Regions from separate parts of the Streptomyces sp. NPDC093598 genome, predicted to be linked through region 2. Evidence: riboswitches for the same ligand, from Rfam matches in the RefSeq annotation. Region 2 holds a riboswitch; the other holds the start of a gene.

The links. Region 2 has a riboswitch for ZMP and ZTP ahead of ACIRDU_RS11485 (bifunctional 5,10-methylene-tetrahydrofolate dehydrogenase/5,10-methylene-tetrahydrofolate cyclohydrolase). Riboswitches for the same ligand answer to the same signal wherever they lie in the genome.
Region 1: it holds a riboswitch for ZMP and ZTP, as region 2 does, so the genes downstream of both, ACIRDU_RS16640 (glycine hydroxymethyltransferase) here and ACIRDU_RS11485 (bifunctional 5,10-methylene-tetrahydrofolate dehydrogenase/5,10-methylene-tetrahydrofolate cyclohydrolase) in region 2, are expected to answer to the same signal.

What each region holds. Positions count from the first base shown of each region.
Region 1 covers NZ_JBIWIV010000004.1:301,302-305,895, reverse strand. Annotated here, with positions in the region: gene ACIRDU_RS16655 (hypothetical protein) at 1-109, opposite strand, end outside; gene ACIRDU_RS16650 (hypothetical protein) at 235-588, shown strand; gene ACIRDU_RS16645 (glutathionylspermidine synthase family protein) at 606-1,787, shown strand; ZMP/ZTP riboswitch at 1,894-1,980, shown strand; gene ACIRDU_RS16640 (glycine hydroxymethyltransferase) at 2,014-3,462, shown strand; gene ACIRDU_RS16635 (hypothetical protein) at 3,475-4,167, opposite strand; gene trpS (tryptophan--tRNA ligase) at 4,395-4,594, shown strand, end outside.
Region 2 covers NZ_JBIWIV010000002.1:1,202,791-1,207,384, reverse strand. Annotated here, with positions in the region: gene ACIRDU_RS11500 (S-(hydroxymethyl)mycothiol dehydrogenase) at 1-458, opposite strand, end outside; gene ACIRDU_RS11495 (ABC transporter ATP-binding protein) at 629-2,383, shown strand; gene ACIRDU_RS11490 (nuclear transport factor 2 family protein) at 2,691-3,056, shown strand; ZMP/ZTP riboswitch at 3,086-3,170, shown strand; partial or broken gene ACIRDU_RS11485 (bifunctional 5,10-methylene-tetrahydrofolate dehydrogenase/5,10-methylene-tetrahydrofolate cyclohydrolase) at 3,179-3,391, shown strand; gene ACIRDU_RS11480 (TetR/AcrR family transcriptional regulator) at 3,452-4,111, opposite strand; gene ACIRDU_RS11475 (YncE family protein) at 4,305-4,594, shown strand, end outside.

The sequences.
Region 1 (4,594 bases), on a different contig from region 2:
GCAGCGCCACGTCCCCGCCCGGGCCGGTCGCCGCGGCCGACCGCGCGGCGATCGCCTGCAACACCGTCGCCGTACCGAAGCAGACCGCCGCACCAAGGGCGCACAGCATTCCAAAAATCACAAATCGACAGTAGGGGAGCGGTCGCGGGCGGGGGGTCATGCACGCGCGTTCACACCGATCTCTAGGCTGACCTTCTGTCAGTGCACAACGGGGAGAGTGGGGGAGACACGCACATGGCCGAAACACGGCGAAGGCTGCGTTCGAGCACGGTGGTGCTGGGCGGCATGGGCGTCCTAGCGGCGGCCCTGTCGGCGTGCGGGTCCGACCCCGACCGCCGCTGTGTGGACCGGGACAGCTACGACTACATCAACGGCTACAAGATCGTCGCCGACAAGAACTGCTCGTCCGGCACGTCCTCCTCCGGCAAGGGCCGCAAGAAGACCGGCAAGACAAAGGTCACCGGCGCCGACTGGTACTACGACGCCGACGTCAGCGGCGGCTACGCCGACCACGGCACCTTCAGCCGCAGCGAGGCCGTCGACCGGGGCGGCTTCGGCTGCTCCGGCTCCGGCAGCGGCGGCGGCTGACCGGGCGGACACAGCAGATGGAACGCCGGACCACCGAGCCCCGCCCCGGCTGGCAGCAGACCGTCGAGGAACAGGGCCTGATCTACCCCCTGACCCGCTACCCCGACGACTCCCTGCGCCCCTACTGGGACGAGAGCGCGTACTACGTCTTCTCCCTGGAGGAGATCGAGGCCCTCGAAGAGGTGGTCGAGGACCTGCACCGCATGTGCCTGGCCGCCGCCGACCACATCGTCACCGAGGACCGCTTCGCCGACCTGGGCATCACCGACCCGCGCATCGCCCGCACGGTCGCCGAGGCCTGGCACCGCCGCGCCGAACTCCCCTCCGTCTACGGCCGTTTCGACCTCCGCTACGACGGCAGCGGCCCGGCCAAGCTCCTGGAGTACAACGCCGACACCCCCACCTCGCTGGTGGAGGCCGCGTCGCCCCAGTGGTTCTGGATGGAGGAGCGCTTCCCCGGCGCCGACCAGTGGAACTCGCTCCACGAACGCCTCATCGACGCCTGGAAGAACCAGGCCGCCCTCCTCCCGCCCGGCAGCCCCCTCTACTTCGCGTACTCCTCCGCCGACGAACTCGGCGAGGACATGATGACGGTCGCCTACCTGAAGGAAACCGCCGAGCAGGCGGGCCTCGCCACCGACTGGATCTCCATGGAGGAGATCGGCTGGGACCGCCTCTCCGGCCGCTTCGTCGACCAGCGCCTCCGCTTCATCCGCAGCGTCTTCAAGCTCTACCCCTGGGAATGGCTCACCACCGACCGCTTCGCCGGCCATGTCCTGGACACCCTCGACAACGGCGGCGGCACGGGCTCCACCCTGTGGATAGAGCCGGCCTGGAAGATGCTCCTCAGCAACAAGGCCCTCCTCGCCATCCTCTGGGAACTCCACCCCGACCACCCCAACCTCCTCCCGGCCTACCTGGACGGCCCCCGGGACCTCTCCACCACGGGCTGGGTCGCCAAGCCCCTCCTGGGCCGAGAGGGCGCGGGAGTCACGATCCACGAGCCCGGATCCGCCCCCGCCCTCCGCGACGAGCCGTGCTGCTACCAGCAACTGGCCCCCCTGCCCGACTTCGACGGCAACCGAGTGGTCCTGGGCGCCTGGGTGGTGGAGAACGAGTCGGCGGGCCTGGGCATCCGCGAGTCGTCGGGCCTGATCACGGACGAGTACGCCCGCTTCCTGCCGCACGTGATCCTCTGACTGGCTCTCCTGGGGCGCGGGGAACCGCGCGACCAGCCACGACGCACCCGCACCGGGCAACGCTGACCAACCCGGCAGACGCTCCCCCGACCCAGCCGGTAGGCTGGCCGCGGGCCGTGACTGGCGCGCTGGGATGGGACGAACCATCGGGGAGCGGCCCGAGCAGAGAGAGCCGTGCGCCTGGGCCGTACCGTGAACGCTGAACGCAACGTCCGGAGGTCCACACATGTCAGCCGAGCCCCTCTCCCCCGCTTCCACCGCCTACCGCGCCGCCCTCGACGTCATCCGCGCCGTCGAACCCCGCGTAGCGGACGCCATCGGCCAGGAGGTCGCCGACCAGCGCGACATGCTCAAGCTGATCGCCTCCGAGAACTACGCCTCCCCGGCCACCCTCCTGGCCATGGGCAACTGGTTCAGCGACAAGTACGCCGAGGGCACCATCGGCCGCCGCTTCTACGCCGGCTGCCGCAACGTCGACACCGTCGAGGGCCTGGCCGCCGAGCACGCCAAGGAACTCTTCGGCGCCCGCCACGCCTACGTCCAGCCGCACTCCGGCATCGACGCCAACCTGGTCGCCTTCTGGGCCGTCCTCGGCGCCCGCGTCGAGGTGCCCTTCCTGGAGAAGACCGGCGCCCGCCAGATCAACGACCTGACCGACGCCGACTGGGCCGAGCTGCGCCAGGCCTTCGGCAACCAGCGCATGCTCGGCATGTCCCTGGACGCCGGCGGCCACCTCACCCACGGCTTCCGCCCGAACATCTCCGGCAAGATGTTCGACCAGCGCTCCTACGGCACGGACCCGGCCACGGGCCTCATCGACTACGAGGCCCTGCGGACCTCCGCCCGCGAGTTCAAGCCGCTGATCATCGTCGCCGGCTACTCCGCCTACCCCCGTCTGGTGAACTTCCGGATCATGCGCGAGATCGCCGACGAGGTCGGCGCGACGCTCATGGTCGACATGGCCCACTTCGCCGGCCTGGTCGCGGGCAAGGTCCTGACCGGCGACTTCGACCCGGTCCCGCACGCCCAGATCGTGACGACGACCACCCACAAGTCGCTGCGCGGCCCCCGCGGCGGCATGGTCCTGTGCGACGACTCCCTCAAGGACCAGGTCGACCGCGGCTGCCCGATGGTCCTCGGCGGCCCGCTCCCGCACGTCATGGCCGCCAAGGCCGTGGCCCTCGCGGAGGCCCGCCAGGAGTCCTTCCGGGACTACGCCCAGCGCATCGTCGACAACTCCCGCGCCCTCGCCGAAGGCCTGATGCGGCGCGGCGCGACCCTGGTGACCGGCGGCACGGACAACCACCTGAACCTGATCGACGTCGCCTCCTCCTACGGCCTCACCGGCCGCCAGGCCGAGGCCGCCCTGCTCGAGTCGGGCATCGTCACCAACCGCAACGCCATCCCCGCCGACCCGAACGGCGCCTGGTACACCTCCGGCATCCGCATCGGTACGCCCGCGCTGACCACGCGCGGCCTGGGCACCGCCGAGATGGACGAGGTCGCCGGCCTCATCGACCGCGTCCTCACCACCACGGAGCCGGGCACGACCAAGTCGGGCGCCCCCTCCAAGGCGGCCCACGTGCTCGACGCCAAGATCGCCGACGAGATCTCCCGCCGCGCCACCGACCTGGTCGCCGGTTTCCCGCTGTACCCGGAGATCGACCTGGGCTGACGCCCCGGCTCGTCATTCGTCCAGGTCGATCAGCATCTGACGCGGCTCCTCCCGTGGCGGTCCGGCTTCCCGCCGGGCCGCCGCGCGGCGTATCAGCAGCGTCCCGCCGACCCCGGCCGCGAGCCCCAGCGCCCCCGCCGTCACCGCCCACCGGACGTCACCCCGCACAGAGCCGGGCAGGTCCGCCGCGGCCGGGCTCCCGAGCCCGCCCTCCGCGTCACCGAGCAGCCGCGCCGTGTCCAGCCGCTCGAAGACCGACCGCGGGGCCCGGTGCCAGCGGATGTCGTCGTCCTCCACTGCGGGCGCCGGATCCGAGCGCACCCAGGGGACGCCGTCCTCGGCCACGACCAGCTGGTCCTGCCGTTCGACGGCCACATCCCCGCCCGGCGGCCGGTTCGTGCTCGGCCAACCGCCGACCCCGGACAGTCCCCAGACCACCGTGAGCCGCACCCGCGGGAAACGCCCCTCCGCCCAGTCCTCCGGCACCCGCTCCGTCTCCATGTGCGTGGGCTGCAGCAGCTGCCACAGGCGGGCGAAGGCCGGGTCGCCCGAGCGCACCGCCGTCGTCCGTCCCGTGCCCCCCGCGACGACCATCGCCACGTCCGGGACGTCCCGCCCCCGTGCGGGGAGGGCCGCGGCGGCCGTGGCCGTCGCGCAGCCGGCCAGAGCGGCCGCCACCGTCACCCCCAGCGCACGCCGCACCACCCCGCCCCGGCGCCGCGCTCTTCCCGCCCCATCCCGGTCCCGCGCTCTCCCCGCCCCGCCTCGCACCCGCATCGGTCCCCCTCCACGTCCGCACCGGCCCCGGGCACAGCCGGGGACGGGCCCCTCCCGTGTCCTCACACCCTTGTTACACCGGCGGGGCCGAACGGGGTCCCGTCTGTTCCCGACCGGTTCCGGATCGGGCCGCGAGACCTGAGAGAATGGTGAACATGGCCTCTGACCGACCTCGCGTGCTCTCCGGGATCCAGCCCACCGCCGGCTCGTTCCACCTCGGCAACTACCTCGGCGCCGTCCGCCAGTGGGTGGCCCTCCAGGAGACCCACGACGCGTTCTACATGGTCGTCGACCTGCACGCGATCACCATCCCGCAGGACCCGAAGGACCTGCGCGCGAACACGCGCCTGGCCGC
Region 2 (4,594 bases):
ACGCCCGGGTCGACCTTGGTGCACTGCCCGGCCGCGACCAGCGTCTTCTCCGCGAAGGCGCCGATGCCGAGGGCCGGGGACAGCTCCTGGCCGGTCGAGGCGAGGGTCATCTTCTGCCGCGCGTTGTGGGTGTCGAAGCAGTACCAGGGCCGCCCGCGCAGACAGGCCCGGCACTTCCCGCACACCGCACGCCAGTTGAGGATCACGAAGTCCCCGGGCTCGACGTCGGTGACGCCGGCGCCGACCGACTCGACCACGCCCGCGGCCTCGTGGCCCAGCAGGAACGGGAACTCGTCGTTGATGCCGCCCTGCTTGTAGTGCAGGTCGGTGTGGCACACCCCGCAGGCCTGCACCCGCACCACGGCCTCGCCCGGGCCCGGGTCGGGCACCACGACCGTCTCGATCCGCACCGGCTCGTCCTTTCCGGGTGCGATCACGCCGCGTACTTCCTGGGCCATGGTGCTGACTCCTTCGTCGGCCGGGTCCGTTCCTTTCGACCCTACGCGCGACTGATCGGTAACGGGCACGGATCGGCCACCCTCCTCTCCGCGGAAAGGGGCGGAAAGGGCAGGCCGCGGGGGTCGGCGGCGACGTAGCCTGAACGCTCCGCCGACGCCGAGGGAGCGCCGTGAGCATCGCAGAGACCGAGACCGCCACACCCGCGTGGCGGCAGCTCGTCGGGTACGTGCGGCCGCACCGCTGGTCCCTGCTCGCGGGGGCGCTGCTCTCGCTGGTCACCGGGGCGACCGGACTGCTGCTGCCGCTGGTGGCGCGGGGCCTGATCGACGACCTGTCACACGACCGGGCCATCACCGGCGCCCTGCTGGCGATGTCGGCCCTGGTCGTGGCCAACGCGGCGGTGGGCGCGCTGGGTTCGTACGTGCTGACCCGCACCGCCGAGTCGGTGGTGCTCGGCGCGCGGCGCGCCCTGTCGTCGTATCTGCTGCGGCTGCGGATCACGGCCGTGGACCGCAGCGAACCCGGGGACCTGATGGCCCGCATCACCTCCGACACCACCCTGCTGCGCGCGGTCACCACGGACTCGCTGGTCGGCCTGGGTACGGGCGGCCTCACCCTCGTCGCCACGGTGGTGATGATGGGCCTGGTGGACGCCGTGCTGCTGGGCGTCACCCTGGCCGTGATCCTGGGCGCGGGGGTGGTCCTCGGGGTGATCGTGCCGCGCATCAACAAGGCGAGCCGGCAGGCGCAGAACGCGGTGGGGGTCATGGGGGCCTCGCTGGAGCGGATCCTCGGCGCCCTGCGCACGGTGAAGGCGTCCGGCGCGGAGCACCGGGAGGAGCGGACGCTGCACGAGGCGGCGCAGGAGTCGTGGCGGCAGAGTGTGCGGGCCGCCAAGTGGGCGGCGGCCGCGGGCAACACGGCGGGGCTCGCCATGCAGGTCGCCTTCATCACGGTGCTCGCCGTGGGCGGCGCACGGGTGGCGACCGGCGCGGTCGACGTGGGCACGCTGGTGGCGTTCCTGCTGTTCGTCTTCTACCTGATGTCGCCGATACAGCAGGTCGTCGGCGCCCTCACGCAGTACCAGACGGGCGCCGCGGCCCTCACCCGTATCGAGGAGGCGCTGCGGCTGCCCGCCGAGCCGGCCGCCGAGGCCGCGCCGCTGCCCTCCCCCGGCGCACAGCCCGCCGCCCTCGCCTTCGCCGACGTGCGCTTCCGCTACGCCGACGACCTGCCCTACGTCCACCACGGAGTGACGTTCACCGTGCCCGCCCAGGGCATGACGGCGTTCGTCGGCCCGTCGGGCGCCGGCAAGACCACCGTCTTCTCCCTGATCGAGCGGTTCTACGACCCCGAGTCGGGCGTGATCACGCTCGACGGGCGGGACCTGAACGACTGGGAGCTGCCCCGGCTGCGCGCCGCGATCGGCTACGTGGAGCAGGACGCGCCAATTCTGTCCGGCTCCCTGCGGGACAACCTGCTGCTGGGCAATCCGGAGGCGGACGAGGACGCCCTCGCGCGGGTGCTGAAGACGACCCGTCTCGACGACCTGGTCTCCCGGCTGCCCGGGGGCCTCGACACGCTGGTCGGGCACCGCGGCACCAAGCTGTCGGGCGGTGAGCGGCAGCGCGTCGCCATCGCCCGCGCGCTGCTGCGCCGCCCCCGGCTGCTGCTGCTCGACGAGGCGACCTCGCAGCTGGACGCGGTGAACGAGGCGGCGCTGCGCGACACCGTCGCGGACGTGGCCCGGACGACCACGGTCCTCGTCGTGGCGCACCGGCTGTCCACGGTGACGATGGCCGACCGGATCGTGGTGATGGACGCGGGGCGGGTCCGGGCCGTCGGCACGCACCGTGAGCTCGTGACGGCCGATCCGCTCTACGCGGAGCTGGCGGCGACGCAGTTCCTGGCCACGGCGGACTGAGCCCGGCCGGCTGCGAGGAGGGCCGCGGATCTCGTCCGTGTGCTCGGGGTGGGGACGGCTCTTCGCTTCGGCGTCGGCCGCGTTCGCCATCGTCGCGGCCCGGCCGGTGGGGGCGGCGAGCCCAACGGCGGCGATGACACGTCGTGTTGAGCAACATGCCGGTCGCAACACGGCGGGCGGTGCCGCTCACCCGCCAGGCCCGGTGCCCGGCTGCGCTTGCCGTGCCCGCCGGGCGGGAGGACGCTCGACAGGAGAGGCCGCTCGCGGCCCGCTCCCGCCGGGTCGCGGCCCTTCGAAGGAGGTCATCATGGGAACCGCGGCAGACCCCGCCTTCGACCGAGAGACCCTGCGCCGGGGCGTGGAAGGACAGACCCCGGACATCCTGCTCTCCCTGTACGCCGACGACGCGGAGTTCCGCATCGTGGACCGCACCACCCAGCCCAGCCATCCCAAGGTCCTGCGCGGCCGGGACGAGATCGGCAGGATGCTGGAGGACGTCTACAGCCGTGACATGTCGCACAAGCTGGAGCGGTGTGTCATCCAGGGCGACGAGGCGGCCTACAGCGAGAGCTGCGAGTACGCGGACGGGGTGCGTGTCCTGTCCGAGTCCATGATCGCGCTGCGCGGCGGCAAGATCGCCGAGCAGACCCTGGTCCAGGCCTGGGACGAGTAGCAGGTGCCTCACCGGGCTCGGTCAGGGTGGGACCGGGCCGTGACTGGCGCTGAGGTGGAGCACCACCGGGGAGCGGCCCCGCGGAAGTCGATGCCGTGCGCCTGGGCGAAGCAGCACACCAGCCCAGGAAGGGCCAGGACATCAAGCCCCGCGCGGTGGTGATCGACGCCGGGTGCAACGCCGGGAACGTCGGCGACGTCGACTTCGACTCCGCCGTGGAGCGGGCCTCGCTGATCACACCGGTGCCGGGCGGTGTCGGCTCGATGACCATCGCCACGCTGCTGGCGCAGACGGTGGAGGCCGCCGCCCGGCAACTCGGCGCGGCCGGGGTGTGATCAACGGGCAGGCGCACCACGGGGCCGGGGCCGTGGGGTGAGGGCGACCGGCAACCGCCGTCATCCTTCGGGCTTCCACCCCGGCGGCCACAGGATCCCCAGCAACTGCCGGACCAGTTCGTCGACGACCTCGTCGAGTGTCGCGTCGACCCAGCCGGCGCTCCAGTCGTGCAGCAGGCCGTTGACGCTGCCGATGAAGCCCGTCGCGGCGAGGCGGTAGTCGCGGGGCGCGGCCTCTCCGCGTGCGGCGGCCGCGTCGGCCTCGGCGCAGATGAGCTCGACCCAGCCGGCCCGGCGGGCGAGCCGCTGCTCCTCCAGGCGCGGGCTGACGCCGATGATCTCGACGAAGGTGATGCGGATCCTGCGCGGATCGGCGGCGACGTTCCCGGCGTAGGCGCGGAAGATCGCGGTGGCGCGTTCGACGAGCGGCAGGTCCGCCGCGCCCGCTGCCGCCTCCAGCACCGCCGCCTCGGCCCAGCCGTTGACCTTCAGGTGCAGCTCGGCGAGCACGTCCTCGAGGGTGCGGAACTCCTCGTAGAACTGACGCGTGGACAGCCCGGCCGTCTCGCTGAGCGCCGCGACCGTCGTGGCGCGAAAGCCCGGGGTGTCGCCGAACAGCTGGAGCGCGGCGTCGAGGAACCGCCGGCGCCGCTCCGCCTGCCGCTCCTCGGCGGTCTTGCCGCCGTAGCGGCCGGTCGGCGCTCTGAGTCTGCCCGGCACCCGGCTCTCCCTTCGTCGTTCGAACGCTGATTTTGTCGTGCACGCGGTCTTGTGGAGAAGGCCGCCCCTTCCTTACTTTGCAGTAAGTTCACTCTGAAAGCGCGTGTGTTCAGTTTCCGCGCCCAGCTTTGGCATGTCCCACTCACAACGCTCACCCCACAGCAGCAACCCCACAGCAGAGAGGGGAGCAGTCATGCCCGTCATCCGACGCCGGCACCTGTGCTCCGTAGCCGCAGCCCTCGCCCTGACCGCCACTGCTCCCGCGACCGTCGCCACCGCGGCCGCCCCGGGCTCCTCCGCCGCGCTGCGCGAGGTGCTGTTCGTGGGCAACAACTGGGACGGCACCGCCGACGTCATCCGCTCCTCCGGTGACTTCGCGAAGATCGGCCGGATCAACGTCATCCCCGACAAGGACGAGCGGATGGCGGCGATCAACGCCGATCCGATCAAGTGGATCTACTTCATGGCGATCCGCAACAGCGT